DNA from 4 places in the Bacteroides sp. RTP21281st1_H5_RTP21281_210402 genome. Region 1 is predicted to be linked to each of the others. Evidence: riboswitches for the same ligand, from Rfam matches in the RefSeq annotation. Region 1 holds a riboswitch; each other region holds the start of a gene.

Region 1 (8,015 bases):
TTCAGTTCATCGACCACTTGGTCGGTTTCGGTGTCGATTTTGATGATGCGGTTCTGATACGACCAGCAGTTGCAATAGACGTATTTGCCGTACTGCACCATCTGCTCCGTCGAGCCGCTTTCCATCGTCATGTCCGGCACTTGAATGTAGCCGGTAATTTCATATTTCTTCGGGTTGATGATGAAGATGCGGTTGTCCCACAGTTGGGTGACGTAGGCTTTTTCGTCGCTTAGGAAATGAATGTAGCGCGGCGAGGTCAGGTTCTCGATGCGTCCCACCTCCTTGAAGGTGTTCAGGTCGATGGCGAAAATCACGTGGGAGTTGTTCACCACGACCCAGCCCTTGTTGTCGTAGATGGTCATCGACTGCGCCACGTCGCCGAGTTTCATGCCGTTGGCACGGAAGAAGATTTCGTTCTGTACCTGTTTGGTCGCAGGGTCGTAATAGGACAAGGTAGCATTGCCGTACTGGAAGTTGCCCTCGTTGGTGATGAACAGTCCGGCTCCCGTGGCATTGAAGTCTTCTACGGCATCGCCGTAGTCCCACTTCATGCAGGATGTCAAGGATAGTGTCACTCCGACAACTACGCTCCATAGCAGATATTTCAATTGGTGATAGGTCATACCGTTATTTTTATAGTTAATCCCCGGTAGTCTTACCTTACGGTAAGCATACCGAGGATTGGCAGAAAACTTATTGTTTGGTTATCTATTCGGCAGGCTTGTACTTCCCGTCTTTCATATCTTGGTATGTGGGGTTATAAGCACATTCTCTGACAGACCATTGAGATTCTCCTGTTAGAACATTGTTTTCAAACAGGTATTTGAAAGAACTGAAATCGCTAACATCTCCTTGCCCGCTTATACTAATCCCTTTTACTGATTTGAGACCTGAAAAATCAATGGACAAAATACCATTAGAACCAAAATCAGAATACGGGCATGTTATTGAAAGATTTTCGGATATTGATTCAACGGTAGGATAAGACACCTCATCAGCCGTCATACCCCATACAACAGTAGATGTTACAATATTAAACAGTCCGTTTATCGTTTTTAATTTGGGACATAAAATATTAGTAACATCAATCTTAAACTCAATTTGTGTATTTGCTCCATCCGTCCCAATGCTTTCCAAACTGGTAAACTCAATATCATTCTTAAGAAAATCAGTCGTAACCGAACATGAACCGAGAATTTTTTTCAATGACGGGAAGGTAATATTATTTGCATTCGTATTATTTTCTAATGTTAAAGTACCTCCTATTTCCTGCAATTTAGGAAATTCAATTTCCGCACCCGTATCAACACTTCCCGAATTCAATGCAATAGTCATATTTCCTGCCACACGAATAAATGGCATAACAAATTCTTTTACATAAAAATAATCTTTGCATTGGAAGTCGCCCTCTATATTTGAGATTCCCTCAAGAGTCAATTCGGTCAATCGAGAATTTTTAGGAAGCAGAAGAAGGCTACCGTTAAATGTTTCCGAACCTACGATTTTATTTAGTTGCTTACATTGTAGGGTAAGTGTATTCCCGTTAAAATTTATCTGGGACAAATCCAGTTCTTCTATGAGCAGATTACTTAAAGTCATATCACCGAGTACATCTTTCAAAGAAGATATATTAAACTTATTGACTTTATTCGCATCCACACTGGTCTCTCCGCAGGAAATAAGACCGGGAAGTTCAACAATGGAAATCTCTTTGCAATTTTTTATAGTCAGTCCTCCAACCGAATGTAATTCGGTCATTGCAAGACTTCCGATGGAGGACATATCGGAGAATGAGGCAGTACCGGCCACACTTTCCAATGCCGGTAGATAAATTCCTTGCAGTTTGGGAAAATATTGGACTGTAAGTTCATTCCCGACCCGTTTGAGCGCTGAGAAAACAATGGCTTCGGTTGTCGCTGATTCTTTTTGTGCTACCGAACCTTTGACAATTAAGGAAGCTCCGACAGATTCAACGGCATTTGCATCCAAATCAAGCAAAGCATCGGAGGTTATATACATATCCTCACCAATGAACTCGACTTTGGGTATGGATATTTTTTCAATGACAGAACTGTTAACGACAAAATCGCCGGTCACTCCAAGCAAAGAGGGCAGATTAACCGTTTTGAGCGTTATGTTTTTACTGGTAGAAGTTGTCGATCCTAATTTGAAACTTCCGAGTTGTTCCAGATTATCCAACCCCGTCAAATCCGCTCCTTTGTAAGACGGATTGATAACAAGAGAGTTACTGATTTGTTTCAGGTTGGCAAGTCCGTCCAGATTGGTGATTTCTTCTCCGTCTGCCGTTCCGATGGTCAGGCTGCCTTCGATTTTGTTTATTCCTGTCTTGGCAAAATTATCCACCTCGGATTGCGTGGCAAGTACCACGCTGCCGCTCTGTTCGATGTCTGCATATTGATAAGTATAGGAATATACTTTGCTCTCCTGCATTCTGGAGGTGACTACGAATTTCCATTCATTTTCCCAATCCTCTATGGTTGATGGATTCGGGTTAATAGAGGCTCCCTCGCAAAGGGCATACTCTACGGTAGCCCCTTTCAGACTGGTATTATAAGGTATCTCAACTGTAATCTTGTCCCCGACTATCATGGCTTGATAGGTAATGCCATCTACAGTTAGAGCAAACTCGGAGATGAAGTGATCCTTGCCGTCTATTCCGCTTACTTCAGGGTCGTCATCACTACATGCAGCAAGGCAGAGCGTAGCGAAACAGAATAGGATGAAATGATATATTTTGTTCATAATGAATTTTATTTGTCGTTATTGTTGTTTTCATCACAGAACTTGAAAACTTCCGTGGAATTTTCCCCTAACCATCCGGCTTTTACATTGACTCCGGTCTGCACCTTGATAAAGTCGATATGGGAAAGGTTTGCAGGTGTACCGTCGATATTGACTGCATCGGAAATCTTAAAATAGTTTCCAAGTGCTCCCGCGTTAGGATTGTCTTTATTGGGCATATCATCACCAATATTATCGGCATATCCCCATCCGAACGGATTATTGGACCACATGCCTGTCGACGGGCTTTGTTCGGTACGTGCTTTCAGGCATGTGCCGTATAACGTATAGGAATCCGCTTCAATCCACAAAGGATAATAAAACTCTTGCGGGTGATAGTTGCCGAGACGGTCAATCGCTCCTTTATTTCCCTTGTTGTCCTGCCATTGAGTATCCATGTTGGGACCGGGACGGAAATAAGTTACGGCATAGTCCTGAATGGTTTCGGGTTTTCCATATTCAGAACCCTTCAGTTCATACCATTCATCGTTGGGCAAGCCGTCTCCATTGACATCTTGCATTACCCATACAATGCCCGGTTCATTTGACGAATCAAAGGCATTTCCTTTGATGGAAAAATCATAACCGCCTTTGTTTTCGATACTGTGGTCGAATCCTACTACGATATATCCTCCCCAACCTCCAAGAGAAACATATTGTTCATTATCAAGACGTTTTTGTGCGTAAGCACAGGCTGCTTCGTGCGTGCTTTCCCCATTGAAACCTGCTGTATTCGTTTCGTTTACGAATTGTCCCGGAGCCGGAACAAATTCATATACTTTATTGCTGTAAATGGAATTTCCGGCAGCAAAAGGTCTTTTTCCGGCCGCTTCACAACATTTCACCGGAATATTGACACTGACTTCATCGACACCGGAAACAGCAATATTACGAGTGAGGGTTGCTTTTGTTATTTGATTATCGTATTTCACGGTAAAAGTAAGCGTGTGTTCTCCGGTTTTAGAGGGTTTGAAACCGTAAACCAAGGAATTGGCTCCCTCAATCGGTTGCCCGTCCAAAATCCATTGATAAGAAGGCTCGGCACTTATTGATACAAAGGGGCGGACAAACAAAGTACGTCCTAATTCTACGTATTTGGTATTATCCTCGGTGAAATATAAAGATGACGGAACTACGATTTCAATTGGAAGTTTATCGACAACCTCAATAGAAACTGTCTTCTCTGATTGTCCGTCTTCATTCGCTACAGTTAAAGTCAGTTCATAAGTTCCCAACTCATCTTGCTTGAATGTATAAGTATTTTCAGTTCCGACTTCGTTCCCGTTAAGAGTCCACAAATAAGTAGCTCCTTCTGCATTTTGAATGTCGGGAGTAAGGATATATTCACGTCCTGCGACAACTTTAAGCCCTATAGAGGGGGTTACCAATGAAATGACGGGCGGAGCCAATTCATTGACATCCACACGAATTTCTTCCTCTGTGCTGGCATCCCTCGTATCCACACGCAGGGTAACGTAATACGAACCGCATTCGTTGAAAATGTATTTCAATTGAGGCTCATCGGAAATGATACGACCGTTGCATTTCCATGAATAAACGGCGTAATCGACATTCTGATAGGTCGGCTCAATAACGACCTCTTTTCCTATCTTTACAACATAGATTCCGTCTTCGCTGTCCAATTCAATGACAGGAGGCACGGTCACGTCCTGCGATATTTCTTCGTCTTTGTTGCATGCAAATAGAAATATCGTCAAGGAGAATAAAAGCAAATACTTCTTCATTATATTTATAATTTTAACGCTGAAATTCCCTTGAAGAAAGTATTTAATTTCAATCTCCATTGGGATATAATAAAAAGGGGCAAATACTTAGCATTTGTCGTTAAAAAGCATTTGCCCCAAATTCATGTTATTCGTTTACGGTTACATCAATATCGTCTATGGCAACGTAAGCAGGAGTGTTCAATCCGTATGCGCTTGAATCGCTTCCTTTAAAATTGATAGCTACAGTACATACGCTGTCACCTAAACCGCTTAAGTCCACTTGGCTCCAACCAGTACGGATTTGATTGGCCAAGCCTGATTCTGCATCCTTACTGGAATCGAAGTTTGCCAAATAGTATTCTACTTCCTTACCTGTAGGTTTACCCGTCGCATCCAACGCAACAAATACCACCTTAAACCATCCTTTTTGTGCCGACAAAGAGCCTTGTGTAAACGAGTTGCCATCCTTCATGACCAAGTAGGTATAAGTTGTATTGCAGACCCATACACTGTTGAATTTGCCATATTTCGGTGTACCCTTAACTGGCTTCTTTGGAATTTCGACTTTATATCCGGTTGCATTGGTCAAGTAAATCTTGGCGCACTTGTCATAGGTTGCTCCCGCATCATTGTATGAATCGCTATAACCGAAAGCAACGGCAAAATTTTTACCGCTATGACCGCCATTCTTATCATAAACGCTACATTGATTCTCATAATCACCCTGTGTCAGATTATGGAAATTAGAGATGGCAAAACCACCATTCCAAAACTCATATTCCCAAGGCTGTCCGCTTACCCATTCTTGTTCCAAATAGTTAATCGGGAACTGAATGTACGTACCGGTTTGCCCGATTTGAGTGATGTAGCCGGTCGTTACCTGCTTGCCGTTGGCCGTGGCAGAATAGAGATTGTTTCCATACTGGTCAGAAGCCATTACGCTGGAAGGTACGTTATCAAAATTGATAAGCGCATTGGTAGAACTTATCGCGCGGGTTTGAATCGCACTCTCCTCATACGGAGCAAGGAAGTCATCATCGGACGAACATCCTGTGAACACTGCGGCGGCCATTGCTACAACAGCCATTGCCAAGAATTTAAGATTCTTTTTCATAACTCAATTATTAAAAGTTAAACAAAAAAGTTTAATTACACATTCGTTTTCCTTGCGATAGATTTGCAACGAATGAGAAATCGGTTATCAAAAAGAATATTAGGTGTCTTTGGACGAGCCTCTGTTCATTTTAATCTAATGCCAATTATCCCGTGGTCACTAAATCATATCTCATCAAGCAGGTCTTCTGGCTCATCCCGCTTATCGCGCCTTCCCAGCTTTCACCAGTGGCAAAGAGTGCGATAAACTTTAATAGGACTTACAGCTGCGAGTACAGCTCCGGATTTTCACCGGGATTCCCTTTTAATTCCATTCGACGCTTCGATTGGAAACTTGACTGGTGCAAAGTTAATGGTTATTTTTTAATCTCGTTTCTTTTTCCCTAATTTTTATTTCAAGAAAAGATTATTTTATAGTGCGAATTGTATTTTCATGCCAACTAAACATTTATAATCCCTATGTTTACAATCAGGGTAAGCCGCGATGATAGCGGATAAATGAAAAAGCTATCGAGATTTTGGTTAGATTAAAGCTGCAAAACCTTTACTAACTAAAACGACGATAGCCATGAGAGAGCAAAGAAACAAAATTAGTTTCAGAGGACAAAAGATTTATGTAGGAATCGACGTCCATTTGAAGAGTTGGTCGGTTACGGTCTTGTCCGAAACCTCCGTATTGAAGAAGTTTAGCCAGCATCCGAGCCCAGAAGCGTTGTACGGATTTTTAACTCGGAGTTATCCGGGCGCCGAGTATCACTCGGTGTACGAAGCGGGCTTCTGCGGATTTTGGATACACGAGCGTCTGACGGCCTTAGGGATCGACAACATCGTGGTCAATCCGGCCGACGTGCCGACCAAGAGCAGCGAAAAGCTGCGTAAGACCGACACCGTGGACAGCGGTAAGCTGGCGCGGAGTTTAAGAGCCAACGAGCTGAAAGGCATTTATACGCCGGACAGCGTATCGTTGGAGATGCGTTCCTTGATAAGATTGAAGAACTCGATAACCAAAGACACGACCCGTCAGAAGAATCGGCTCAAGTCTCAACTTCGGTATTTAGGCATCGAGATTCCGCAGGAGTTTCTCACTCCGTTTTCCAACTGGTCGAAGCGCTTTTTCGCCTGGTTGAAGGAGATAGAGACGCTCACCCCGAGCGGCCGTCAGGCCCTCGACATTCATATCCGGCATCTGGAAGAGTTACGCCGTCAGAAACTGGAGATGACACGGGCTTTACGGACATTGGCCAAGACGGATCGATTCCGCGAACCGCTGCGGTTGATTATGAGCGTTCCGGGGTTCGGGCAGGCTACGGGAATGGCGTTCCTCTCCGAGATATGCGACATAACCCGCTTCCGCAATGCCGAACAACTGGCTGCCTATATCGGAATGATCCCGATGTGCCACTCCAGCGGAGAGAAAGATGGGACGGGGGATATTACCATACGAAAACACGCCGTTATGCGCTGTAACCTGATAGAAGCGGCATGGGTGGCGGTACGTCAAGACCCTGCGATGAACCTGTTCTATACGGAACAATGCAAACGGATGCCCAAGAGCAAAGCTATCGTAAAGGTCGCCCGCAAACTGGTAAACCGTCTATTCTTTGTGCTGAAACATCAGACCGAATATGTCAATAGTATCGTGTCATAGAGAAACCCTTCCGGTAAACGGATTTTCCCAGAGAGAATACTACATAGTTGTTGCGGCGTTAACGTCCGCTTAAAATAATCTGCTCCTCTGGCCTTTGTAAACTAATAAGGGATATGCGGCAGAGAGCTGACCGCTAAGGAAAATCTGTTTATCGAAGGATTTTTTCGGGTTCTGAAATCTCGGCTTTCGAGAGAGCCAAAGGTGTTAAGCACGATGTGCCTCCGCACCGGCTCGATCAAAGGCCGGCGGAGGCTCTCGTGCCTTGACCTTTGGCCGAGAAGTTCACCAAGAAATGCAATACGCTGTAAATAAGATAAAAACAAATTTAACCGAAAACTTTGATCCAATTTTATTTGGATTGTAACAGGAAAACAACTATGAATAGTCCTTCCCCTTTATGAATAATAACATTTCTCAATTATGGCTTTTTCTCATCTCACGTCAGCAATTCTCTTCGGAGAGGTTTTCTATGCAAAGGTACAGCGTGCGTCCGGTCGTCAAGTACCGCTTTCGCTAACGGTTCCCGGATATTCTTCACGGCAGCCTTCCGCAAATCGAAGATGGGCTTTTAGCCCCCGTCTCGTTGCAGAACAAAGCCGGTCGAGCCGGGTTTTGCCCTTGCACTCGGCGGTTGGGTATTCCGTTCCATCCCGTACACTGTTTACTTGCCTTATCCGTCCTTTTTCCGCTGTCAGTCCTGCATAAAAATCATTCCCCGACGAGAA
Region 2 (8,015 bases), on a different contig from region 1:
CTGACAGTCCTCGCCTGTTGTGCATACATTATTGTATGTACACAAAACAACAGTAAAAATAATCCGCCTAGTCTGCAAGTTTTCATGTCAATAGCAGTATAAGTCTATATTTTAGTTTGGGCCTCAATAATGCATGTAAAATTAAGAAGTTTATTTAGAAAACTTACTACTTTCTTCGTTTTATTAAAACAAATTACATTCCAATCACACAAAGCATAGATACGTACATCTGAAAATCACTTTTGAAAAAAGCAAGACGAAAGTATCATTTCCAAAAAACTGAAGAGTATAAAAAAGCGGCTAAAAGCAAGAATAAACCATTCTTGTTTTTAGCCGCTTTTTTAGTGGTCAATAATTATTTATTTAAACCTACATCCACACGTACTTTTTTCTCAACTCTCTTTCCATTTGAAATAGCAGTTATCTTACACTCTGTACTGCCAATGTGCTCTTTAGCGGTCACAGTCAATATTCCAGCCGCCAAAGAATAATTCACTAGTTTATTTCCAGCAAATTCCACCTGACGAATGATAGAAACAGAAGTATCATCCGCATCAACTATTTTTTCATTCAAATCAATAGCCTTGGTTTCTCCCGGAGACAATAATATCTGATTAATTAAGATTTCCGGTTTGTTAGCATCTTCAAAGAAAGGTACTGCAGGGAACCAGTAATAGCCACTTTCTCCGGAATCTCCCCCACCTTTCACTTCTATTTCTTTTTCCAAAGTTCCACTTGGGCTGATAATATAAACCCAGTTATAACTTTCATATCCACGAGCTACTGTAGCAATTACACAATCTGTAATAGGGTCTACACGAATACCGGCCCCATAAAAAGTCAGTTGGCTATTTTCATGCTTTCCTAAAGTATAAAAAGCCGGATTAAATGCCTGAGTATCTATATCATATTTCACAACTACGGTACTGCTCCAACCACCACTTGACCAATAAAGGGTATTACTTTGAGTACCTGCGCAAAGACTTCCCGCATTCCAAGCAAACCAAGGACTACCTACTTTTACTCCCCCGGGATATTCCATAGTTTCTTCTTCCAATGTAACTGGATTTACTTTTAAGAAGTTATCAGCCGTAGCAATCCATATTGTCCCATCTTTGCTTCTCGTTAAAGTATTAAATGAACCCTCCAATGTTTTTTCAACTTTATTGGTCGTTACATCAATGATATAGACTTTTTTATTTGCCAAAGCAAAAACACGTCCTTCCGCAAAACACATTGCTCCCATCTGGTCGGAAATTCCCTCCACCGGATTTCCCAGTTGCAGATTAGTTATATCAAACTGACGGATACCACCACTGTAACCAATATACCCCAATTTATCATCCACTCCAACGAAAGAACGTCCGTCTCCACCTATATCCGTAAATACCGCTTTCTTCTTCAATGTGTTCGCATCTGCTACAACAAAGCGGTTTCCTTGTTTAGAAAGCAAATAGATATTATCCCCCCATGTTGTTCCAAATTGAGTCGTAACACCTAATGTTTCATCCTCATTAGCTGCCCGATAAGCCCGATACACTACATCGTACCCGTCTCCATTCACTTTAAAATAGTTTACGGTACCATTATCATGTCCGAACCAATCTTCATTAGCCACATAAAACCCCTTTGCCGGAACTACAGCAGACGGCTGTGAATCCTCTATAACTTCAACATATTCCAATTTTTCATCATCATCACAAGCCGTGAAGCCAATGCCAAGCGCAACAAACGCGAATAAAAAATACTTTTTCATTTCTTTCTGTTTTTTATATTAAAAAATTATTGATTTGCTAACACATGAAGGTCCTCAATTTTACCAACCTCGGTAGAAGTCTCTCCCAACCAGCCACAATACTGATTAACACCTGTATATATCTTTATAAAATCAACTCCCGGCAACTTTACGGCCTGTCCTTTTGAATCGACAGCCCAACCAATATCAAATACATCTCCACCTTCCGTATTATCGGCATATCCCCAATCATAAGCATCCAACGTCCAACGTGCATAGGCGTCAGGTCCATTATCAACCCCATTATTAGCCAATAATGTACCTTTGAATACAATCTGGTTATCAGTAATCCATTTCGGGAAATAATCTTGGTCATGGAACGTGTTCTTATACACATGGCCACTTCTATCCTGATTATCAGTCCAAGGGCAATACGTGTCATCCGACAAGTAGTTTTCAAGATCCGGAGTAGGTACGTGGTCTTTTTCATTTCTGAAATAAGTAATCTCATACCCTTTAATTGTAGTATTTTTACCATACTCGCTGCCAGCTAATTCATACCATTCATCAGCGTCCGGTTTACCATCCTGGTTTTTATCATAAGCCACCATTATAATGCCCGGTTCACTACTACCGGTAAATGCATTTCCAACTATCCGGAAATCCTTTTCTCCTTCCACATTCTGAATGGTATGGTCGAAACCAACTATTACATAACCTCCATAAGCTCCTAAAGTAATCATACCTTTCTTTCCGTTTCCGATAGCTTCCAGTACTTTCGCATTCATAGTCTCCTGTGTATCACCTTCCTCGTAGGACGGCATCGTATTGACAAACTGTCCCGGTGCCGGGCGATAGTCAATGACTTGGGTGACATAGGGACTACCATCAAAATTCAATTCAGGATCGGGAGCCGGTTCAGTTCCTCCTTCTTCTTTTCCTCCTTCATTACCATTATTATCCTCGTCAGAACAGGCTGTTAACAAACTTCCACTTAACAAAACAGCTCCAAAGAGAGCAAACATTAAAAATAAACTCTTCTTTTTCATATAAATAAAGTATTAAACATGTTTCTATTCACTTCACCAATCCTTCTGTTACAAAAGCAAAGTGCCCGGGGATATTTCCTCCCTGAGTTTTCCATCTCAACCTTCCTTCCGGTGAAAAGCAGTATACAAAACCAGTCACTACATAATTTTGGGCGTCAGACATCAATATTTCCTTCGTTTCCGGATTGATGGCTAATCCATAGGGAATCATAATTTCCTTATCCGTTCCATCAGTGATAATCCTGTCGGTTATTTCCTTTTTAGTCCGGGTATCCAGAATGCCATATGTCACCCGGTTTCCACCCGAACTCATACTATATGCCACGCTGTAATAATAAAGTGAGTCTCCACTCATACACATTCCTCCTACGGGAATATCCAAGCATTGTTTCACTTCATCAGTCCGGCTATCTATCACATACAGGTTAGGAGAAGTATTTTTATAATCTCCCCGCGAACTGACATAAATATCACCACGTTTGTCAATAGCCATCCGGTACAGGTTGATAGCGACATCTATTTTCTTTTTCTCTACAAATGTCTCCAAATCCACAACAGACACCGTACGGTCATAATTCGGTGCCCGATATCCTCCTGAGTTAGCCACATATAATTTACCTTCATGCACTATCATTTCTTCCGGCTGATAACCTACCGTAACCTTCCTCGTCAGTTTCAAAGTGACCGTATCAATTTCAGCCACCAATCCTTTCTCCGCATTCGGGTCAATCTGGACAGGTCCTGCATATGAACTCACATAAGCTTTTCCATCGTGGAAAGCCAGATAACGGCAATTAGGTATTTCTATTTCCTTGAGTTTCCGTGCAGTACGCACATCAAAGACAACCACCAAATTGGACACATTTATAATCGCATATACCTTCTGCCCATATACCTGAATATCATTTCCCACATCACCCAACTCTTTTACAATGTCAGGATTCCGTTCCGAAAAAATATCCCGGGTATAGTAACCCGTAGTATAATCAAAGTAGTCGAGCGAAGCACCATTCGTTCCCATATTTCCCTCATTCAGTTGGTAGAACCCTTTAATACGCGTACCTACCAATGGTAGCGTCACTTGCACACTACCCGAAAGGAATATTTGCTCATCTTCCCTACATGCCGAAAAGAATAAAAGAAACAGTAGCAGGGGGATTAAATATAATTTTCTCATAAACTCAAACTTATTACAAACCGGAAATTTCGTCCGGGCATCGGATAATTAAGTACTACATCATAATATTGATTGAATGCATTATTCATCTCCACAGAGGCTTTCAACAAATAGCGGTCACAGAACCGGAATTCTTTTTGCAGAGAGAAGTCATGCGTATACCAAGGTTCTACGTAATTGCGAGGAATGTTATTTACAGAACCGTTATAGCGTTCACCTACATAGATAAAACTGTAATTCAATGTCCAGGTATCATATTCCGCACCGGCAATCACCGAACCGCTATGCCAGGGTGTATAAGGAATCTGGTTGCTATATGAAGACAGTTTCTTACCGTTTATTTTCGTAAAGTCCTGTGCTTTCGTAAAAGAGTAGGTAAGATTCGTATGCAGTTTGACCGGTCCGGCATGTCCCGACACAGCAGCCGAAACATCTACACCTTTACTTTCCACTTTTCCCATATTCGTCATCATCCAACGAAAACTGCTACCGGTAGGAGCAGCTATAATTTTATCAGTAATTGCGGCATAATAAGCATCAGCTTGCACAGAAACCTGGTCAATCCATCCTGATTTGAACGCCTTCTGATAACTTCCTCCAATATTGAACTGATCTGTAAACTCCGGTTTTAATTGGCTAAATCCGATTTGCGCATAATAAAGGTCATTGAAAGTAGGCAAACGGAAAATTCGTTTATAAAACGCACGCAGGTTGAGGTCATGATTACCAAAAGGCTTATAGCCGATGATGAGTGCCGGAGAAAACTCCGACTTGTCCGGTGCTTTTACGTTATTCCTCACCTTCTCTATTACGAATGTCCCCAACACATCAGCTTGCAGTTTCCACTTTCCCAAATTCAAGGCCGTAGCAAATGCTGCCCAAGTGGTATATCGCTGTGGAAAAGTAAAAGGAGTCCCTACTCCACGCATTACAGCATTCAGTTTATTATATTGGAAATCAACAGAAAGGGAGATATCCCACACAGGAAGGATGCTATACATGTTCACCATAGATATATACCAGTCCTGCTGATAATAAGTATTGTCGAACTGCATCTTTTTAGTCACATTTTCCTGCAAAAACCGAACCGTATCCCTCGAAAGATAATGCGTGTAATCATAGGCAAACTTTCCGTTCAACTGTATTTTATACCCGGGAGTTATGTCTTTCACAAAGGTGGCTTGGGCAAAGAAGTTCTTATCTCCCTGCCTCTCCCCATTCTGCCATACATTCTTTACGATAGCTCCGGGCAGCCCCCGGTCCGAATTATAATAGTACAACTTGGCCTGCCAATAGCCGTTATGCACCGTCCCATATACACCCGCCTCCATACGATAAGCCTCTATGTCGCTATTCCAGCGGGTAGCAGTCGTGTCATAAGCCACTTCTCCTGTCTGGTTCAGACGTCTGTAACGGAACTTATACTGTCCGTCGGATTTCATATATTCTCCACTCAGACTAAGACTTAACTTATCATTCAGTTTTTGCTCCAAACGTATGGAAGGATTGATTAACTGAATACTCCCCGCCTTGTATCTCACCAGCAAGTTCGTTTTCTTCCCTCCCTCAAATCTGGATTTCCTTGTTTTCAGATACACCGCCGAAGCAGAAGCGAAGTCTTTTGCAGACTGGAAGATTTCACTTTTCTGCCCATTATACAAAGATAGTTCTTCCAAATCATCCAAAGAGAAACGCCCCAAGTCGACCACCCCGTTTTGTGCATTTCCTATCTGGATACCATCATAGAAAACTCCGACATGATGCGAACCCATATTACGCACGTCCACCGTTTTCAGTCCACCCATTCCACCATAATCCTTAATCTGCACACCGGAAAAATAACGTAACGCATCGGCTACATTATGTGTGTTCAACCGTTCCAACTGCAACCCATTGAGTCTTTGGGCGGGAATCACTTCTTTATATGGCTTTGCCGTAATCACAACCTCATTCAAGTGCTGCAAACTATCCAGCCGGCTTTGTGCCACCACCAATGAAGGAAGCCCCAGGCAACCTGCCACTACACATGCCATTTTCCAAACTACTTGTCTTATCATTCCGTCCGTTTATTTTTCGACAACAATAAACTTCCCGGGGAAAGGCCATCCAAAGATAGAAAAGGGCAGTCTGCTCCCATTCAACAGAGCATAGATCGGTATTCTGCACAAGCAGACACCACGCATGTCGCACGTCTTTACAACAGCTACTACAATGTGATTGAATTAAAAACTGCACTCTTCAAACTCTAATCCCGGAAAGTTTCAAGAATTCAACTTTGGCAGGTCTTCTGACTTACTCCATTTTCCTAACGCCCTTCCCATTCCTCCAAAGCGGAACAGTGGATTTGAGTATTGTAGGAAAACTTTTGGCGGAGCTTACAGCAGCGGGTCTGTTCAGGATTTACACCTGATTCCCTTTTCACCACTCTTTCCGTAGAATCGGAAAAGTGACACCAAAATTTCTGGGGACAAAGATACACAAATAGAAACAAATCAGAAGAAAAATCCAACTAAAATAAAAACAAACTAATAATTAAGTCCTATCTTTGCCATTCGAAAGGATCCACTATTATTTTTTTCTAATTAAAATTCTTATAAAAGTGAAATCTCCTATTTTGACTGTCGCGCTACTTTGCCTTCTCTTTTTGGCAAGCTGCATCACCCGTAATAAGACATCCATTGAAACATTCAATCAGGATGTATATATCCCTGAATATGCTTCGGGATTTAAGATTCTAGGCGCAGAAAATTCCGCCAGCACCCTTATACAGATAACGAATCCATGGCAAGGAGCAAAAGACGTCACAATGTCCTATTTCGTTTCACGCAACGGCGAGCAGGCGCCTGCCGGATTCAATGGGCCCGCCATTCCTGCCGGAGCGAAACAAATCATATGTATGTCCTCTTCTTATATTGCCATGCTCGATGAACTGGGAGAAATCAACAGGATTGCCGGAGTGTCAGGAATCGATTATATTGCAAACCCTTATATTCTCGCTCATAAAGATTCAATCAAGGACATAGGGCCGGAAATGAACTACGAGCTGCTGATAGGGCTAAAGCCTGATGTAGTATTATTATATGGTATAGGTGATGCCCAAACCGCTGTAACGGATAAACTAAAAGAACTCTCCATACCTTATCTATATATGGGAGAATACCTGGAAGAATCACCGCTCGGCAAAGCCGAATGGATGGTCGTCCTTTCGGAACTGACAGATAATCGGAAGAAAGGTATAGAAATATTCCGGGAAATCCCTGAACGCTATTACGCATTGAAAGCGCTTACCGACTCAGTCAAACAACGCCCTACTGTCATGTTCAATACTCCGTGGAACGACAGTTGGGTAATGCCTTCCACCCAAAGCTACATGGCACGGCTGATTGCCGACGCGGGGGCTGATTATATTTATAAAGAAAACAATTCAAACAGCTCCACTCCTATCGGACTGGAAACGGCTTACGGACTGATACAAAAAGCAGACTATTGGATTAATGTAGGTTCAGTAAACACATTAGATGAGCTGAAATCCGTCAATCCCAAATTCGCAGACGCAAAAGCAGTACATGAAAAGAGGGTCTATAATAACAACTTACGGTCGACGCCCGCAGGTGGTAATGATTACTGGGAATCGGCAGTGGTACGTCCTGACGTCGTACTGCGCGACCTGATTCATATCTTCCACCCGGAACTTGTATCCGATTCACTTTATTATTACAGACACCTGCAATGAAACAGCCCCGTAAACGTACCCCCCTTTTATTTATTGCATTAGGCATCGTTGCCGTGCTATTATTACTGGTAGACATGGCAACAGGGGATACCTATATTCCGGTTTCAAAGGTATGGGCGGTACTCACCGGCGGCGAATGTGACGAAATGACGCGTAATATCCTCCTATCCATTCGGTTCATACGGGTAGTAGTAGCGGCATTAATAGGCGTGGCACTCTCCGTAAGCGGACTACAAATGCAAACGGTTTTTCAGAATCCATTGGCAGACCCTTATCTACTGGGAGTCAGTTCCGGCGCAGGATTAGGGGTAGCTCTGTTTA
Region 3 (8,015 bases), on a different contig from region 1:
GAAACAGATAAGAACAAGTATTGGCAATGTGTTTTCTGTGAAAATATCAGAAAACGAGTATCAGGATATTATAGTTCTAAAATGGCTAACACTAACATGATAGTGCGGAATTATGTTAAAACATTAACATACGAACAACAGTATAAATTTGGAATAGAAACATTAAAAAAATTTGGATGGAAACCATGACAACAGAAGAGATAAAAGAATATTTTGTGAAATATGTAAACCTACAGAGTAATGCGTTAGATGAAGGTTGTTCAAAAAAAGCAAATCAATATCATAAAAAGATATTGAATTTATACCACTTAGCAAAAGAACAAAATTGTATAAAAGAGGTGTTTGAAAATTTTCTAAATAATAGTGACGAAGCCATCAGACTTTGGGCAGCTGGATTTTGTTTAAAGTTATGCCCTACCTTATCTGAAAAGGTTTTAATAAATATCACAAAATCATCCGACCCTTTCAGAAGCATATCTGCACAGGCAACATTGGAATTCTACAAAACAGGTCAATGGGATAAAATTGTGGACTAATCTCTTTTTTTCTTGGTAATCTACGTTATTGCTACGCCTTGCAGTAATTTTACTAGAAATATCCTCTAATCATAGATTAGGCAAAAAGTAACAGACGAACGAATGTGTTTTCCGTTCGCCTGTTCGCTTTTTCTAAATTTCAATCCATCTCCTGAATCTTCCGAAGCTGTTCTTCTTTCAAAGCTCTGTACTTCTTCGAATGCGGATTGATTTTAGTGATTCTCCCACTGACAGCCTTTAATAACTTCTCATCTTTCTGCTGATCCTGAAGCTCCTGCATCTCTTCCTTCGGAGTAACCCTTTCAACATAAGATGGACATTTCTTCTTGAACATTTGATACTTATCCGTACCTCTAAGCTGGTGAACAAGCAACTTTTTAATCCGTTTAAGAATCAGTTGTTCGACAACAGAATAAGGGACACCTATTGACCGACATCCAAACAAGTCAAAGAATCGTACCAAATAATCCTCTAGCTGCTGTAAACAAGAAATGCGGGCAGCAACGCTAAAAGGATTCTGTTCCGGCAATACGAATCTAAAATGAACGCGTTTCAGTTCATTCACACTCTCTATAATTCCAACTGGCATAGTCTTGTCTTGCAATTGGAAAGCTATAAGCTTTACGAGACGAACAATAGTCCTTTGCTCGTGAACTAAATAGGGTTTATCAACCTCATGATTATAAAAATCATAAAAACTGTCCAGCATCTGTTCTAAATCCGTCAAATTATACAGACGAATACGTGCCATGCAAATAGGTGAAGTCTTCACTTGTTCTTCTAATTTATTCATATCAAAAAAGTTTTTAATTCATTATTACATACACATAAACTGTGGCTGGTACATACAGAGTTCCAGTATCTCTGTGTTTTTTTAGCAATCAACTTATAAATGAATCAGAAACTTCAAACCGAATTATTTTCTTAAAAGTTTTCCAAAACGGAAAACTTTCTGTATCAGCGAGAAAGAAAAGTTTCCCGAAATTTAATGTTAAAAGCTAACCGGGGTATTGGATTATCTTCTATCTTTGTATCCGTTTTCGGAGCTAAAAGAGGTTTAGTCAATGAGGGAACGCTGTGCAAATCGGCGACAGTACCCGCTGCTGTAATTCTCTGTGAATCCGCACACTATGTCACTGCACCGGTAGGTGTGGGAAGGCGCTGCGAGGGAGGGATAAGTCAGAAGACCTGCCGGAATCGAAATAAACCATATTATTAATCACTTTCGGGAGTTAAAGTTATGAACTACGCGGAAATTTGTATCATCAAACGTGATGGTAAAAGAGAAGATTTCTCTATCAGTAAGATTAAGAATGCAATCAGCAAGGCATTCAATGCAACGGGGATTCAGGATGAACAGCAGTTGGTGGCTGACATCACGATGAATGTAATCAGTCAGTTTGCCAACCCTACGATTACCGTAGAGGAGATTCAGGATTTAGTGGAAAAGGCATTGATGAAGGTGCGGCCGGAAGTGGCGAAGAAGTATATCATCTATCGCGAATGGCGGAATACGGAGCGGGACAAGAAAACCCAGATGAAGCACGTGATGGACGGTATCGTTGCCATTGACAAGAACGACGTCAACCTGAGCAACGCTAACATGAGCAGTCACACCCCTGCCGGACAGATGATGACTTTCGCATCTGAAGTGACCAAAGATTATACTTATAAATATCTGTTGCCGAAGCGTTTTGCCGAAGCGCACCAGTTGGGCGACATTCATATCCACGACCTGGATTATTATCCGACCAAGACAACGACTTGCATCCAGTATGACATGGACGATCTTTTCGAACGTGGATTCCGCACAAAGAACGGTAGTATCCGTACCCCGCAAAGTATTCAGAGCTATGCGACACTGGCTACTATCATTTTCCAGACTAATCAGAACGAGCAACACGGGGGACAGGCAATTCCCGCTTTCGACTTCTTCATGGCGAAAGGGGTGGCTAAGTCTTTCCGCAGACATCTGGCTTCTTTCATCAATTTCTATGTAGCGATGGAGAATGGCAGTCAGGCAGACGAGAAGGCAATCCGCACGTTAATCAAGGAATATCTTCCGTCTATCAAATCGACTGAGGCAGAACGCGAGACATTACGCATCGCATTGATAGCGCTGCAAATCATTATAGACAAGGAACACCTGGCACGCATCACGGAGAAGGCATACCAGCAAACCCGCAAGGATACGCACCAGGCAATGGAAGGATTTATCCACAACCTGAACACGATGCACTCACGCGGCGGTAATCAGGTGGTATTCAGCTCTATCAATTACGGAACGGACACTTCTGCGGAAGGCCGTATGGTGATTGAGGAATTGCTGAAAGCTACGATTGAGGGCTTGGGTACACGGGGCGAGGTGCCTGTATTCCCGATTCAGATTTTCAAGGTAAAGGACGGGGTATCTTACTCGGAAAAGGATTTTGAGAAAGCGATGAAAGCGGAGAACATAGAGGATGCGATGAAAGACAGTTACGAAGCTCCGAACTTTGACCTGTTGCTGAAGGCTTGTCAGACTACCGCGAAAGCGCTGTTCCCGAACTTCATGTTCCTCGACACGCCTTTCAACACGAATGAGAAATGGAAAGCGGACGACCCGAAACGTTATATCTACGAATTGGCTACGATGGGTTGCCGCACACGTGTATTTGAGAATGTGGCGGGAGAAAAGTCTTCTTTGGGACGTGGTAATCTTTCTTTCACTACGCTGAATATGCCGAGACTGGCTATCGAAGCCCGCATCAAGGCTGAAAACCTGATAGAGGACGAACGCAATGCGGATGCTATCGAGCAGAAAGCGAAGGAGATTTTCATCGAGTCTGTACACACGATGTCTGCTTTGGTGGCCGACCAGCTTTACGAGCGTTATCAATATCAGCGCACAGCACTGGCTCGTCAGTTCCCATTCATGATGGGAAATAATGTATGGAAAGGTGGCGCAGAGTTGAATCCGAACGAGCAGGTAGGCGATGTATTGCGCAGCGGTACGCTGGGAATCGGATTTATCGGCGGACACAATGCGATGGTGGCTCTTTACGGAAAAGGACACGGACACAGCCGGAAGGCATGGGACACACTGTATGAAGCGGTGATGGAGATGAATAAGGTAGTGGACGAATACAAGGAGAAATATAATCTGAATTACTCTGTATTGGCTACTCCGGCGGAAGGGCTTTCAGGACGTTTCACGAAGATGGATCGCCGGAAATACGGTAAGATTCCGGGAGTGACGGATCGTGATTATTATGTAAACTCATTCCATGTGGATGTGAAAGAGCCGATCAGCATTGTGGAGAAGATTAAGAGCGAAGCTCCTTTCCATGCCATCACACGTGGCGGACACATCACGTATGTGGAACTGGACGGTGAAGCGCAGAAGAATGTACGTGCCATCGCTAAAATTGTGAAGGTGATGCATGACGAGGGAATCGGCTACGGTTCTATCAATCACCCGGTGGACACTTGTCACAACTGCGGTTACAAAGGAGTGATTTTCGACAAATGCCCGGTTTGCCAAAGTGAAAGTATTCTTCGTATGCGTCGTATCACGGGTTATCTGACGGGCGACTTGAGTTCATGGAACTCTGCCAAACGGGCGGAAGAAAAAGACCGTGTGAAACATCTGTAAACCAATGAATTTATTAGGAACTTATCCTGAAACAATAGTGGACGGTGCAGGCATCCGGTATTCTATTTATCTTGCCGGATGCGCTCACCACTGCCACGGTTGCCACAACCCGGAAAGTTGGAATCCGAAAGCGGGGGAACTGTTGACGGAAGAGAAGGTTTCGTCTATCATCAAGGAGATTAAAGCGAATCCGTTGTTGGACGGGGTGACTTTCTCCGGTGGGGATCCTTTCTTTCATCCCGAAGAATTTCTGTCGCTTGCCAGGCGGGTGAAAGAAGAGACGGGGATGAATGTGTGGTGCTACACCGGGTACACGTATGAGGAGATTCAGGCGGAACCACGGTTGAAAGCCATTCTTCCATACATTGATGTTTTGGTGGACGGACGTTTCGAGCAGTCGCTCTTTTCTCCTTATCTGGAGTTTCGGGGGAGTAGTAATCAGCGGATTCTGAAATTGAGGTAAACCTGCAATAGAACTTACACTGAAATTGAAGTAAATCTGAAGTTGAGATCAGGACTTCTCCACCACTAAAAAAACTTATTTTTCAAAGAAAACAAAAACACCTGTATGGTTGTTTTGTTTACTTTTACGGACAAAAGAGATTTCTACAAGAATAAGTTTTTTATGGTACAAACAATAAATACAACTCATAATATATCTGACGAATCCGACGGATTGCCGATGCCTAAACGTATTTGGGCGGTAGTATCCGTCGGATTCGCTCTTTGCATGTCGGTGTTGGACATCAATATAATCAATATCGTGCTGCCTACGCTTTCGCACGACTTCGGAACCACGCCCGCCGTGACGACATGGATTATCAACGGCTATCAGTTGGCAATCGTCATATCCCTGTTGTCCTTTTCCGCTTTAGGCGAAATAATAGGTTACCGGAAGGTGTTTCTTTCGGGCATCGGATTGTTTTGTATCACTTCGCTGATTTGTGCGCTGTCCGATTCGTTTTGGACGCTGACGGTGGCACGTATTTTTCAAGGGTTCAGCGCTTCAGCTATTACAAGTGTGAATACGGCGCAGTTACGGTATATTTACCCGAAAAGTCAGATTGGGCGAGGGATGGGAATTAATGCGATGGTGGTGGCTATATCGGCGGCAGCCGGGCCTTCCGTGGCGAGTGGAATTCTTTCCATTGCCAATTGGCATTGGTTGTTTGCTATCAATGTGCCGTTGGGAATTACGGCGCTGGTACTGGGTATCAAGCATTTGCCGAAGCAGGAAGAGCTTTCGAAACGGAAGTTCGATTATATCAGCGCCATAGCGAATGCGGTTACTTTCGGGTTGCTGATTTATACGCTGGATGGGTTTGCGCATCATGAGAAAATGGATTTCCTTGTTGTCCAGTTGGTGGTGTTGGCAGTGGTCGGGACGTATTATGTGCGTCGGCAGTTGACACAGGCGACCCCACTCCTACCGCTCGATTTGCTGCGGATACCGATTTTCCGGTTGTCTATCCTGACTTCCATTTGTTCGTTTATTGCGCAGATGTCGGCAATGGTGTCTTTGCCGTTTTTCCTTCAGAATACGTTAGGGCATAGCGAGGTGATGACCGGGTTGCTGCTCACTCCGTGGCCGTTGGCAACGCTTGTCACGGCACCGTTGGCGGGATATCTCGTCGAACGGATTCATCCGGGGATATTGGGGAGCATCGGGATGGTTCTGTTTGCCGTCGGGCTGTTCTCGCTTTCAAGCCTGACTGCCGAGTCGTCTGATATCAGTATTATTTTGAGGTTGATGTTATGCGGTGCGGGATTCGGGCTGTTTCAGACGCCTAATAACAGTACGATTATCTCTTCAGCTCCGACACAGCGTTCGGGCGGAGCCAGTGGAATGTTGGGGATGGCTCGCTTGATGGGACAGACAACGGGAACGACGTTGGTGGCTTTGCTTTTCAGCTTTGTCACACATGACCGGAGCACGGCTGTCTGCTTGATGGTAGGAAGCGGATTTGCTGTTGTGGCGGCTATCGTCAGCAGTTTGAGGTTGTCACAGCCTTCTACGCTAAAAAGCAAATAACGTCAGTTCGATATAAGAGCAGTCCACATGGTTACGTTAAATAGAAACGTACAATCCAAACAAGTTAAATTGAAAATGAAAAGGCACGGATTACGCGGATTTCACGGTAGTTAATCATTTATGATGTGATTAACCAAAACCGTGAAATCCGTGTAATCCGTGCCTAAACCTATTTTTTAGAAGTTAGAAGAAGAACCTCAATATATCATTAAAATTCGCCCAAATCAGCAGGCCGAAAAGCAAAACCATACCGGTCATCTGGGCATACTCCATGAACTTGTCGCTTGGTTTGCGACGGGCTATCATTTCATAGAACAGGAACAGGACGTGACCACCGTCAAGTGCGGGGATGGGCAGGATGTTCATGAAAGCCAGGATAATGGAAAGGAAGGCTGTCATGTACCAGAATTGATGCCAGTCCCATGTTGCGGGGAAGATACTGCCTATGGTTCCGAAACCACCCAGTTGCTTCGCTCCTTCTTTGGAGAAAAGGTATTTCATGTTGCCAACGTAACCTTTCAGGGTTTTTACACCGAGGGATACACCGGCGGGGAAAGATTCGAGGAAAGCGTATTGTTTCTTCACCATTGGCAGCAGACGGTCTGTCACCAGGCAGGCGGATACTCCCATAAGGTAGGCGGAGTCTACACGCATGCTTAATGTGTCTGTCGCGCCACCACGTACGTAGGTCAGTGTGATGAGACGCGGGTCGATGCTGTCTTTGAGCAGAGTGGCTTCGTTTTTCTTACGCTCTGCCATCGTTTCTTTGAAGTCGGAGAAGGAGATTGGTTTTCCGTTCAGGGCGATGATGCTGTCACCCGGCAGGATGCCTGCCTGTGCGGCGGGAGAGTTCACCATTACACTGTCGATAACGTATGGGAAACGATAGGATGCAAAGCGGACGCTGTCTGCCAACAGGCGTTGCATCAGGTCTTCGGGAATGTAAACAGATGCTTTCGCGCCGTTACGGAGAACGCTTACTTCACGGGCATCGGCTATTTGGCTTAACATATCGCCGTCATAACGTTCAAAAGGAACGCCGTCGGCAGAGAGAAGTATGTCACCGTCCCGGAAGCCGACTGATTTGGCGGTTTCGTTGAAGTCCATACCGAGGGGAGCTTCCTGTACCTTTATATATTGGTCGCCCCAGGCAAAAAGTATCATTGAGTAGATGAAGAGCGCCAGCAGGAAGTTGAACAGTACGCCGCCAACCATGATTAACAGGCGTTGCCACGCCGGTTTGGAACGGAATTCCCACGGTTGTTCGGGTTGTTTCATCTGTTCGGTATCCATTGATTCATCAATCATACCGGCTATCTTTACGTAGCCGCCCAGTGGCAGCCAGCCTACGGCATATTCTGTTTCACTTTTCTTCGGTTTGAACTTAAACAGGGTGAACCAAGGGTCAAAGAATAAGCAGAATTTTTCTACGCGTACCTTAAACAAACGGGCAAAGAGAAAATGCCCGCCTTCATGAATGACGACGAGCAAAGACAAGCTCATAATCAATTGCAGGGCACGAATCAAAAATGTTTCCATGTTTATTATTTACTATTTACAATTTACTAATTACTATTTACAAAATACTATTTACGAATTACCGTTTTTTGCTCAGAGACTTTGCCGGCACACGAGTTCGGAAGCTATTCTTCGTGCTTCTGCGTCGGTGGCTACATAGTCGTCATATGTAGGATTCGCTATAAACATAGCGCGTTCCATGGTCTTTTCTATTACATCGCTCATGGCGAGGAAGCTGATGCCGTCTTTCAGGAAGGAGGCTACCACTACTTCGTTGGCGGCATTGACGATACAA
Region 4 (8,015 bases), on a different contig from region 1:
AAATCTTATGCAAATTATCGGAGAAAGTGGAACTGTCCAATCAACATCAGTTACGTTTCTCGGAGTTCGGTACGCGGCGGAGATTCTCTGTCCATGTGCAGGAAACGGTTATCGGAAAATTAAAAGAAACGGCGAAGTATTGCACAGGCACTTCCAACTGCTATTTCGCAATGAAGTACGACATGAAAATGATGGGTACTCATCCGCACGAGTGGTTCATGTTTCATGGAGCGCAATTCGGATATAAACATGCCAATTATATGGCGCTCGAAAACTGGGTGAATGTCTATGACGGCGATTTGGGAATTGCCTTATCCGATACTTATACTTCCGGTATCTTCCTCAGCAATCTCAGCCGCAAACAGGCGAAACTGTTTGACGGTGTCCGCTGCGATTCCGGTAATGAGTTCGATTTTATTGATAGTTTGGTATCCCGTTACAAAGAACTGGGAATTGACGCGACCACCAAGACTATCGTTTTCAGCAATGCCCTCGATTTCATAAAAGCACTGGAGATTCAGGAATATTGCAAGAACAAAATCCGTTGTTCCTTCGGCATCGGGACAAATCTCACTAATGACACCGGATTCGAGCCTTCGAACATTGTCATGAAGCTGACACAATGCAAAATGAATGTCAATCAAGAATGGCGGGAATGTATCAAATTATCTGACGACGAAGGCAAACATACCGGTAGTCCGGAAGAAGTACAGGCATGTTTGCATGAATTGAGACTGAATTAGTTTATTTCCCTATTATCGCTTTATCAAAACGGCTATCCATACAAGCACTGATATCCGTTGTGACAAACTTGCCTTCATAAAACAGGCTGAATATCGTAGCCGGAGTAGGTGCAGCCTGTGCCTGTTCCATTGTCTCCAGTTTAATAATCGTCAAAGGCAGATTTCTTTTGGCGGCGGTTTCCTTCAAAGAACTCATCACATGAAATTCCGCAAACGGACAACGGTTGGAGAAATAAACAGTGATACCCTTTTTATCAGGGCATTCTCCTGTTCGTACAGATTCATTAAATGTCGGATTCGGAGCATCAACATTCAATTTCTTCACCAACAGACTAAATCCTGTCGGAAGCTGTTCACAAGCAACAAATCCTTGTCTCAACAGCCATTTGGTATCACTCATAAAATGAAACTTCTTTGTTCCTACGACTGTCACCAAACCGTCCTTGCCTTGCTGCAAGGCGTCATCTATCGCAGTTTGGAGCAGAGCTTTCGCATACCCTTTCCCTTTATACTGCCCGGCTACCCAAAAACAGTTTATCAACAGGTAATTGTCGGCCTTCACAGGAACCCACCCGTTTCCGGCCGGACCATATTCGATAAATACTTTCGCACGCTCATTCAAACGACGAAAAACATACCCGTTTTCAAATTGCTTCTTCAGCCACTCCTTTTTCAGGTTATAACTTTCCTGGCATTTCTTATCCGAGAAACCGCAGCAGATATGTTCTTTCTCTATGTTGTCTTTGGTAAGCGTGATAAAGTCGATGTTCATAGTATCAGTTTTTTATTAGTAGTTTTTTAATTAAATAATATCGGATATATATTATCCACAAAGATAAACATTCAAGTGTAGCAGTCATTATCCAATCCCGTAAAAATCAATATTATTTAGTAGAAAGTGAGGTACGGGCATAAAAAAAGGAGCAACGCCTTGCTCCAACCTTTGTTAACCTTAAATCTAATACTATGAAAAACACAGTGCAAAGATACGCACTTTCCGATTATCTGCAAATTATCCAAATAAAAAAGCATGTTTCATAACATGATTTAAAACTTTCTGAGGAATAGTCCCTCTTTTATTAATACTTTTTCAAGATTTGAATCCCTTTACGGCTCTTTCCAACCTTTCCAAAGTAAGTTCACCGGATTGCCGCCAAAGCTGTTGTCCTTTTCTGAAAAGAATAAAAGTAGGCGTTACTTCGATAGTGTAGAAATCAGTAAGGGCAGTTTCCTGGTCTATATCCACTTCCACCACTTCGAGCGTTCCTTCCATCAGTTTCTTAAATTCCTCAACGACAGGTTTCATACGCTGGCAATGAGGACACCACGTTGCGTAAAATTCCGCCATTACCCAATCGGCATTAGCCAGCTTCTCTTGATTCCGTTCCTCACGGGCTACTTTTTTCTCTTTCATAATTGATTACTGTTTTGATTAATAATTGCTACTTCAACAATACGAAAAGAGAGAAAGTTTAAAGGGTAAACAATAATACACACAGATTTAACTATTAAATCCACTTGCAGTTACCGTCTTTCGTTTCTAATATCCAGACAGCCGACTATTGCACATAAAAGCAACTTTCGTGCAAAAAGAGAACACTCTATTTAAAATTTATTTATCTTTGCCGCCGAAATGGTTCGGAATCCGTAGCCAACGGACGACGATTAATAGGGAATCGGGTGCAAATCCCGGACAGTCCCGCTGCTGTGAAGCTCAATTCAATGTCTTATAAATGAACTAATTTGACGCCACTGATGTTCTATCGGGAAGGCAAATAAGACAAGAGTCAGTCAGAAGACCTGCCACTTCACGTAAAACGTTCTTCCGCCTCGTGGATAAGGAGAAAGGACATCATTTGTTAAGCCCCAAATCAAGAAAATACTGTGTTTTCATCAGGTGGAGTATGTCCGCAAGGTGGGAAGACATAAAATAAGTATGTACTTAATTTAGAAAAGTATGATAAAAAGAATCTTAGTAGCCAATCGCGGTGAGATAGCCGTGAGGGTGATGCGCTCCTGCCGGGAGATGGAAATAACGAGTATCGCGATATTTTCCGAGGCAGACCGGACTGCAAAACATGTGCTCTACGCAGACGAAGCATATTGTGTAGGTCCCGCCGCATCTAAAGAGAGTTATCTGAATATAGAAAAAATCATCGAAGTGGCGAAAGCATGCCACGCAGATGCTATTCATCCGGGCTATGGTTTCCTGTCCGAGAACGCTACCTTCGCCAGACGCTGTCAGGAAGAAGGTATTATTTTTATCGGGCCTGACCCGGAAACAATGGAAGCCATGGGAGATAAAATTGCTGCCCGCATCAAGATGATTGAAGCCGGAGTGCCCGTTGTACCCGGCACGCAAGAAAACCTGAAAAGTGTGGAAGAAGCCGTGGAGCTTTGCAACAAAATCGGTTACCCGGTGATGCTGAAAGCCTCTATGGGTGGTGGTGGAAAGGGAATGCGCCTTATCCACAGTGCAGCAGAGGTGGAAGAAGCCTATACGACTGCCAAAAGCGAATCTCTTTCTTCTTTCGGTGATGATACGGTTTATCTGGAGAAGTTCGTAGAAGAACCTCATCACATCGAGTTTCAAATCCTGGGAGACAAGCACGGAAATGTTATTCATCTGTGCGAACGCGAATGTTCCGTCCAGCGTCGTAATCAAAAGATTGTAGAAGAAACGCCATCGGTATTCGTCACTCCCGAATTGCGGAAAGATATGGGAGAAAAAGCCGTGGCAGCCGCCAAAGCAGTGAACTATATCGGAGCGGGAACCATCGAATTTCTTGTTGACAAACACCGCAATTATTACTTCCTTGAAATGAATACCCGCCTGCAAGTAGAGCACCCGATTACGGAAGAAGTAGTAGGTGTAGACCTCGTGAAAGAGCAAATCAAGGTTGCCGACGGACAGATGCTTCAACTGAAACAAGAAGATATACAGCAACGCGGACACGCCATCGAATGTCGTATTTGCGCCGAAGATACCGAAATGAACTTCATGCCAAGTCCGGGAATCATCAAGCAGATTACAGAACCGAACGGTATCGGTGTGCGTATCGACAGCTACGTGTACGAAGGTTATGAAATACCTATCTACTATGACCCAATGATAGGCAAGCTGATTGTATGGGCAACCAACCGTGATTATGCCATCGAACGTATGCGCCGCGTACTCCACGAATACAAGCTCACCGGAGTGAAGAATAATATCAGTTACCTGCGCGCCATCATGGATACTCCCGATTTTGTGGAAGGGCATTACGACACCGGATTCATTGCCAAGAACGGCGAGTATCTGCAACATTGCATCATGCGCACCAGCGAGCGTTCTGAAAACATAGCCATGATTGCCGCCTATATGGACTACCTGATGAATCTTGAAGAGAACAAAGGTAATACGACTGACAACCGCCCTATCAGCAAATGGAAAGAGTTCGGACTGCATAAAGGCGTGTTGAGAATCTAATTTTAACAAAGAGAATTCAATTATGGAAATTCATATAGGAAATCGCGTGGCCGAAATAGAACTGGTCAGCAAAGAAGATAACAAAGTGGTGCTTACCATCGACGGAAAGCCTTTTGAAGCCGATGTTGTGATGGCAGAAAATGGAACCTGCAACATTCTTATGGACGGTCGCAGTACAAACGCACAGTTGATTCGCAAGGAGAACGGAAAGAGTTACAAGGTAAATACCCACTATAGCAGTTTCAATGTCGAAATCGTAGACAGCCAGGCGAAATACCTGCGTATGCGCAAGAAAGGCGAAGAAGAGCAGAACGACCGCATCACCTCTCCGATGCCGGGCAAAGTAGTGAAAATACCCGTAACAGCGGGACAAGAAATGAAAACCGGAGATACAGTCATCGTCATCGAAGCTATGAAGATGCAAAGTAACTACAAAGTGACTTCCGACTGCCGCATCAAAGAAATCCTGGTTCAGGAAGGTGACAGCATCACCGGCGACCAGACATTAATAACCCTTGAAACAATCGAATAAAAATGGAAGAAAAGAATAAAGCATATGCCACGTTCGAGGAACGTGACCGTATCGCTTCCCTCGGGGGCGGTATCGCAAAAATAGACATTCAACATGAAAGCGGAAAGATGACTGCCCGCGAACGTATCGACATGCTGCTCGATAAAGGTACATTTGTCGAACTGGACAAACTGATGGTTCACCGTTGCACCAACTACGGCATGGATAAGAATAAGATTCCGGGAGACGGCGTCGTATCCGGCTATGGAAAAATCGACGGTCGCCAGGTTTTCGTTTATGCCTATGACTTCACCGTTTATGGCGGCTCATTGTCGGCTTCCAATGCCAGGAAGATTGTGAAAGTGCAGCAGCTTGCCTTGAAGAATGGTGCTCCGATTATCGCTTTGAACGATTCGGGCGGCGCTCGTATTCAAGAAGGTATCGAAAGCCTTTCCGGTTATGCGGATATCTTCTATCAGAATACGATGGCAAGTGGTGTGATTCCACAGATTTCCGCCATTCTCGGCCCTTGTGCCGGTGGAGCTTGCTACTCTCCCGCCCTTACCGACTTTATTTTTATGGTAAAGGAAAAAAGCCATATGTTCGTGACAGGCCCGGATGTAGTAAAGACTGTCATCCACGAAGAAGTCAGCAAAGAAGAACTGGGTGGCGCGATGGCGCACAGCAGCAAGAGCGGTGTCACTCACTTTATGTGCAATACCGAAGAAGAATTGTTGATGAGTATCCGTGAACTGCTTTCTTTCTTGCCGCAGAACAATATGGATGAGACTAGAAAGCAGAACTGCACGGATGAAATCAATCGCGAAGATGTTACTTTGGATACCATCGTCCCAACAGACCCGAACGTTCCGTATGACATGAAAGATATTATAGAACGAGTGGTGGATAACGGCTATTTCTTCGAAGTAATGACGAATTTTGCCAAAAATATCATTATTGGTTTTGCCCGTCTGGCAGGTCGTTCGGTAGGTATCGTCGCCAACCAGCCTGCTTACCTTGCCGGAGTGCTCGATATTGACGCCAGCGACAAAGCAAGCCGTTTCATCCGTTTCTGTGACTGTTTCAATATTCCATTGATTACTTTCGAAGATGTTCCGGGCTTCCTTCCGGGATATACTCAGGAAAACAACGGTATCATCCGTCACGGCGCGAAAATCGTTTATGCATTCGCGGAAGCTACTGTTCCCAAACTGACAGTTATCACCCGCAAGGCTTATGGCGGTGCCTATATCGTCATGAACTCCAAGCAGACAGGCGCGGATGTGAATTTCGCCTATCCAAGTGCGGAAATCGCAGTAATGGGTGCGGATGGAGCCGTAAACATTCTGTTCCGCAAAGCCGACGCAGAAACGAAAGCCAAAGAACTGGAAGCCTACAAAGAGAAGTTTGCCACTCCATATCAGGCTGCCGAACTGGGATACATTGACGAAATCATTTATCCGAGACAGACTCGCAAACGTCTGATTCAGGCATTGGAAATGACAGAAAACAAGATGCAGACGAATCCGCCCAAGAAGCATGGCAATATGCCCTTATAACAACTAGATAGGTACTTGTCAAAGTACCACCACCAAAAACGGACTTACACAAATTCTGAAGAATGTCATTCTGAGAATCTACGTAAGTCCGCTTTTTTATTACATTAAATAAGGAGTGAGATACTTCACCAGGAAATAACCACCTACTACCAGCCAAATATAGAGAAGAAGCGCCAAGACAAACGGCTTCGCCCCCGCTTTTCTGAATTTGTCAATGCTTGTTTCCGTCCCAAGTGCAGTCATAGCCATTGTCAACAGAAAAGTATCCAGTGTGTTGATTCCTGCCACCAACTGCACAGGCAACAAATCAAAAGAATTAAAAGCGATCACCCCCATAAAGCCGATTGCAAACCAGGGAATGGCAATCTTCTGAAATTTCTGCCCTTTCTGTACCTGTCTCTTTCTCGCCCTTGCCACCATGTAAGTAGTAATCAAAAGTACCGGAACCAACATCATCACCCGAATCATCTTCACGATAATTGCCGAATCCGATATGCCGTTTCCCATTGCGTCACCGGCTCCCACCACATGAGCCACTTCGTGAAGAGTAGAACCTGTATAGATTCCCATTTGGTCGGGAGTCAGCGCACAGATACCGTTCCGGTAAAGGAAAGGATATAGGAACATGGAGATAGTACCGAAGATTACCACGGTAGAAACGGAAACGGCCGTCTTATATGGTTTTGCCTTAATAGTAGATTCCGCACCAAGAATAGCGGCAGCACCGCAAATTCCGCTTCCGATAGAAGTCAGTAGTGCAATACCCCTGTCCATTTTCAATAACTTACCGAGATAAATACCACCACAAATCGTCACTACCACAATAATAATATCAATCAACAGAGCAGGCAATCCAATAGCCAGCACATCCTGAAAAGTCAGTCTGAAACCATACAGGATAATACCGATACGCAGAATCTTTTTCGAGCAGAACTGTATGCCCGGCACCCAAGTTTCGGGAAGATTATTCCGCAAACTGTTAGCATAAAGCATACCCAAAATGATACCTACAATCATCGGACTGAAAGAGAGACTTCTCACGAAAGACATCTCACCAATGTAAAACGCCGCACAAGAAAACAGTGCTATCAACAAGACACCGTGCAACATGCTGCTTCTTTTTTCGTTGAACATAAATTACTAGATTTTAGTGATACTGAATTTATTACTCTGCAAAGAAAACCATTTTTCATCAAACCGGTTCACAGTATTTTATTATACCGGATAATCTCCGGTTATACCTATCTGGAATAAAAAACGGCACCTCGATTCACATCGCAGCACCGTCACAACACAAACACAAAATAAAACACGACAAAACTACTATGCAATCTTCCTGTTATGCCGGGGAGGCATGTCTTGCTTGATTATCTATATTCTCATACCCATAAGAAGCTTTATCAGGCGATTTGCATAATTAAAAACAGACTCATCCGTATTTTGTTCACGGAAGTTTAAGAAAAATGAGGAAGGAACAGGATTTTAACAAAAAAACAGCAAGCATATCTCTTTTTTATTCAAACAAGCAAGCATAACACAAAACAATTATTCCCCCTTCCTATTCTCTTCCTTAAATCGGGTAGGCGTCATTCCTTTAACTTGTTTAAAGAAAGTGCTAAAATATCGGGGATAAGAGAAACCTACTTCATAGGATATTTCATTAATGTTCATATTAGTATTTGTAAGCAGAAAAACAGATCTCTCAATACGCAACCGATTAATATAATCATTAA

The links. Region 1 has a riboswitch for cobalamin ahead of AB5443_RS05575 (DUF4465 domain-containing protein). Riboswitches for the same ligand answer to the same signal wherever they lie in the genome.
Region 2: another riboswitch for cobalamin. It lies ahead of AB5443_RS04935 (TonB-dependent receptor); the one in region 1 lies ahead of AB5443_RS05575 (DUF4465 domain-containing protein).
Region 3: another riboswitch for cobalamin. It lies ahead of AB5443_RS04480 (anaerobic ribonucleoside triphosphate reductase); the one in region 1 lies ahead of AB5443_RS05575 (DUF4465 domain-containing protein).
Region 4: another riboswitch for cobalamin. It lies ahead of accC (acetyl-CoA carboxylase biotin carboxylase subunit); the one in region 1 lies ahead of AB5443_RS05575 (DUF4465 domain-containing protein).

The regions. Positions count from the first base shown of each region.
Region 1 is NZ_JBCOWR010000003.1:7,872-15,886, forward strand. It holds gene AB5443_RS05560 (glutaminyl-peptide cyclotransferase) at 1-623, opposite strand, end outside; gene AB5443_RS05565 (DUF4971 domain-containing protein) at 709-2,763, opposite strand; gene AB5443_RS05570 (PKD-like domain-containing protein) at 2,772-4,547, opposite strand; gene AB5443_RS05575 (DUF4465 domain-containing protein) at 4,675-5,643, opposite strand; cobalamin riboswitch at 5,803-5,995, opposite strand; gene AB5443_RS05580 (IS110 family transposase) at 6,211-7,290, shown strand.
Region 2 is NZ_JBCOWR010000002.1:331,882-339,896, forward strand. It holds gene AB5443_RS04915 (outer membrane beta-barrel protein) at 1-86, opposite strand, end outside; gene AB5443_RS04920 (DUF5074 domain-containing protein) at 356-1,756, opposite strand; gene AB5443_RS04925 (PKD domain-containing protein) at 1,783-2,784, opposite strand; gene AB5443_RS04930 (YncE family protein) at 2,813-3,961, opposite strand; gene AB5443_RS04935 (TonB-dependent receptor) at 3,958-6,018, opposite strand; cobalamin riboswitch at 6,221-6,433, opposite strand; gene AB5443_RS04940 (ABC transporter substrate-binding protein) at 6,561-7,694, shown strand; gene AB5443_RS04945 (iron ABC transporter permease) at 7,691-8,015, shown strand, end outside.
Region 3 is NZ_JBCOWR010000002.1:223,529-231,543, forward strand. It holds gene AB5443_RS04470 (hypothetical protein) at 177-536, shown strand; gene AB5443_RS04475 (hypothetical protein) at 676-1,329, opposite strand; cobalamin riboswitch at 1,561-1,747, shown strand; gene AB5443_RS04480 (anaerobic ribonucleoside triphosphate reductase) at 1,777-4,170, shown strand; gene nrdG (anaerobic ribonucleoside-triphosphate reductase activating protein) at 4,175-4,633, shown strand; gene AB5443_RS04490 (MFS transporter) at 4,796-6,202, shown strand; gene rseP (RIP metalloprotease RseP) at 6,386-7,741, opposite strand; gene AB5443_RS04500 (1-deoxy-D-xylulose-5-phosphate reductoisomerase) at 7,814-8,015, opposite strand, start outside.
Region 4 is NZ_JBCOWR010000002.1:127,997-136,011, forward strand. It holds gene pncB (nicotinate phosphoribosyltransferase) at 1-743, shown strand, start outside; gene AB5443_RS04155 (N-acetyltransferase) at 745-1,515, opposite strand; gene AB5443_RS04160 (co-chaperone YbbN) at 1,834-2,157, opposite strand; cobalamin riboswitch at 2,361-2,566, shown strand; gene accC (acetyl-CoA carboxylase biotin carboxylase subunit) at 2,701-4,212, shown strand; gene AB5443_RS04170 (acetyl-CoA carboxylase biotin carboxyl carrier protein subunit) at 4,235-4,744, shown strand; gene AB5443_RS04175 (acyl-CoA carboxylase subunit beta) at 4,747-6,282, shown strand; gene AB5443_RS04180 (YeiH family protein) at 6,382-7,416, opposite strand; gene AB5443_RS04185 (two-component regulator propeller domain-containing protein) at 7,828-8,015, opposite strand, start outside.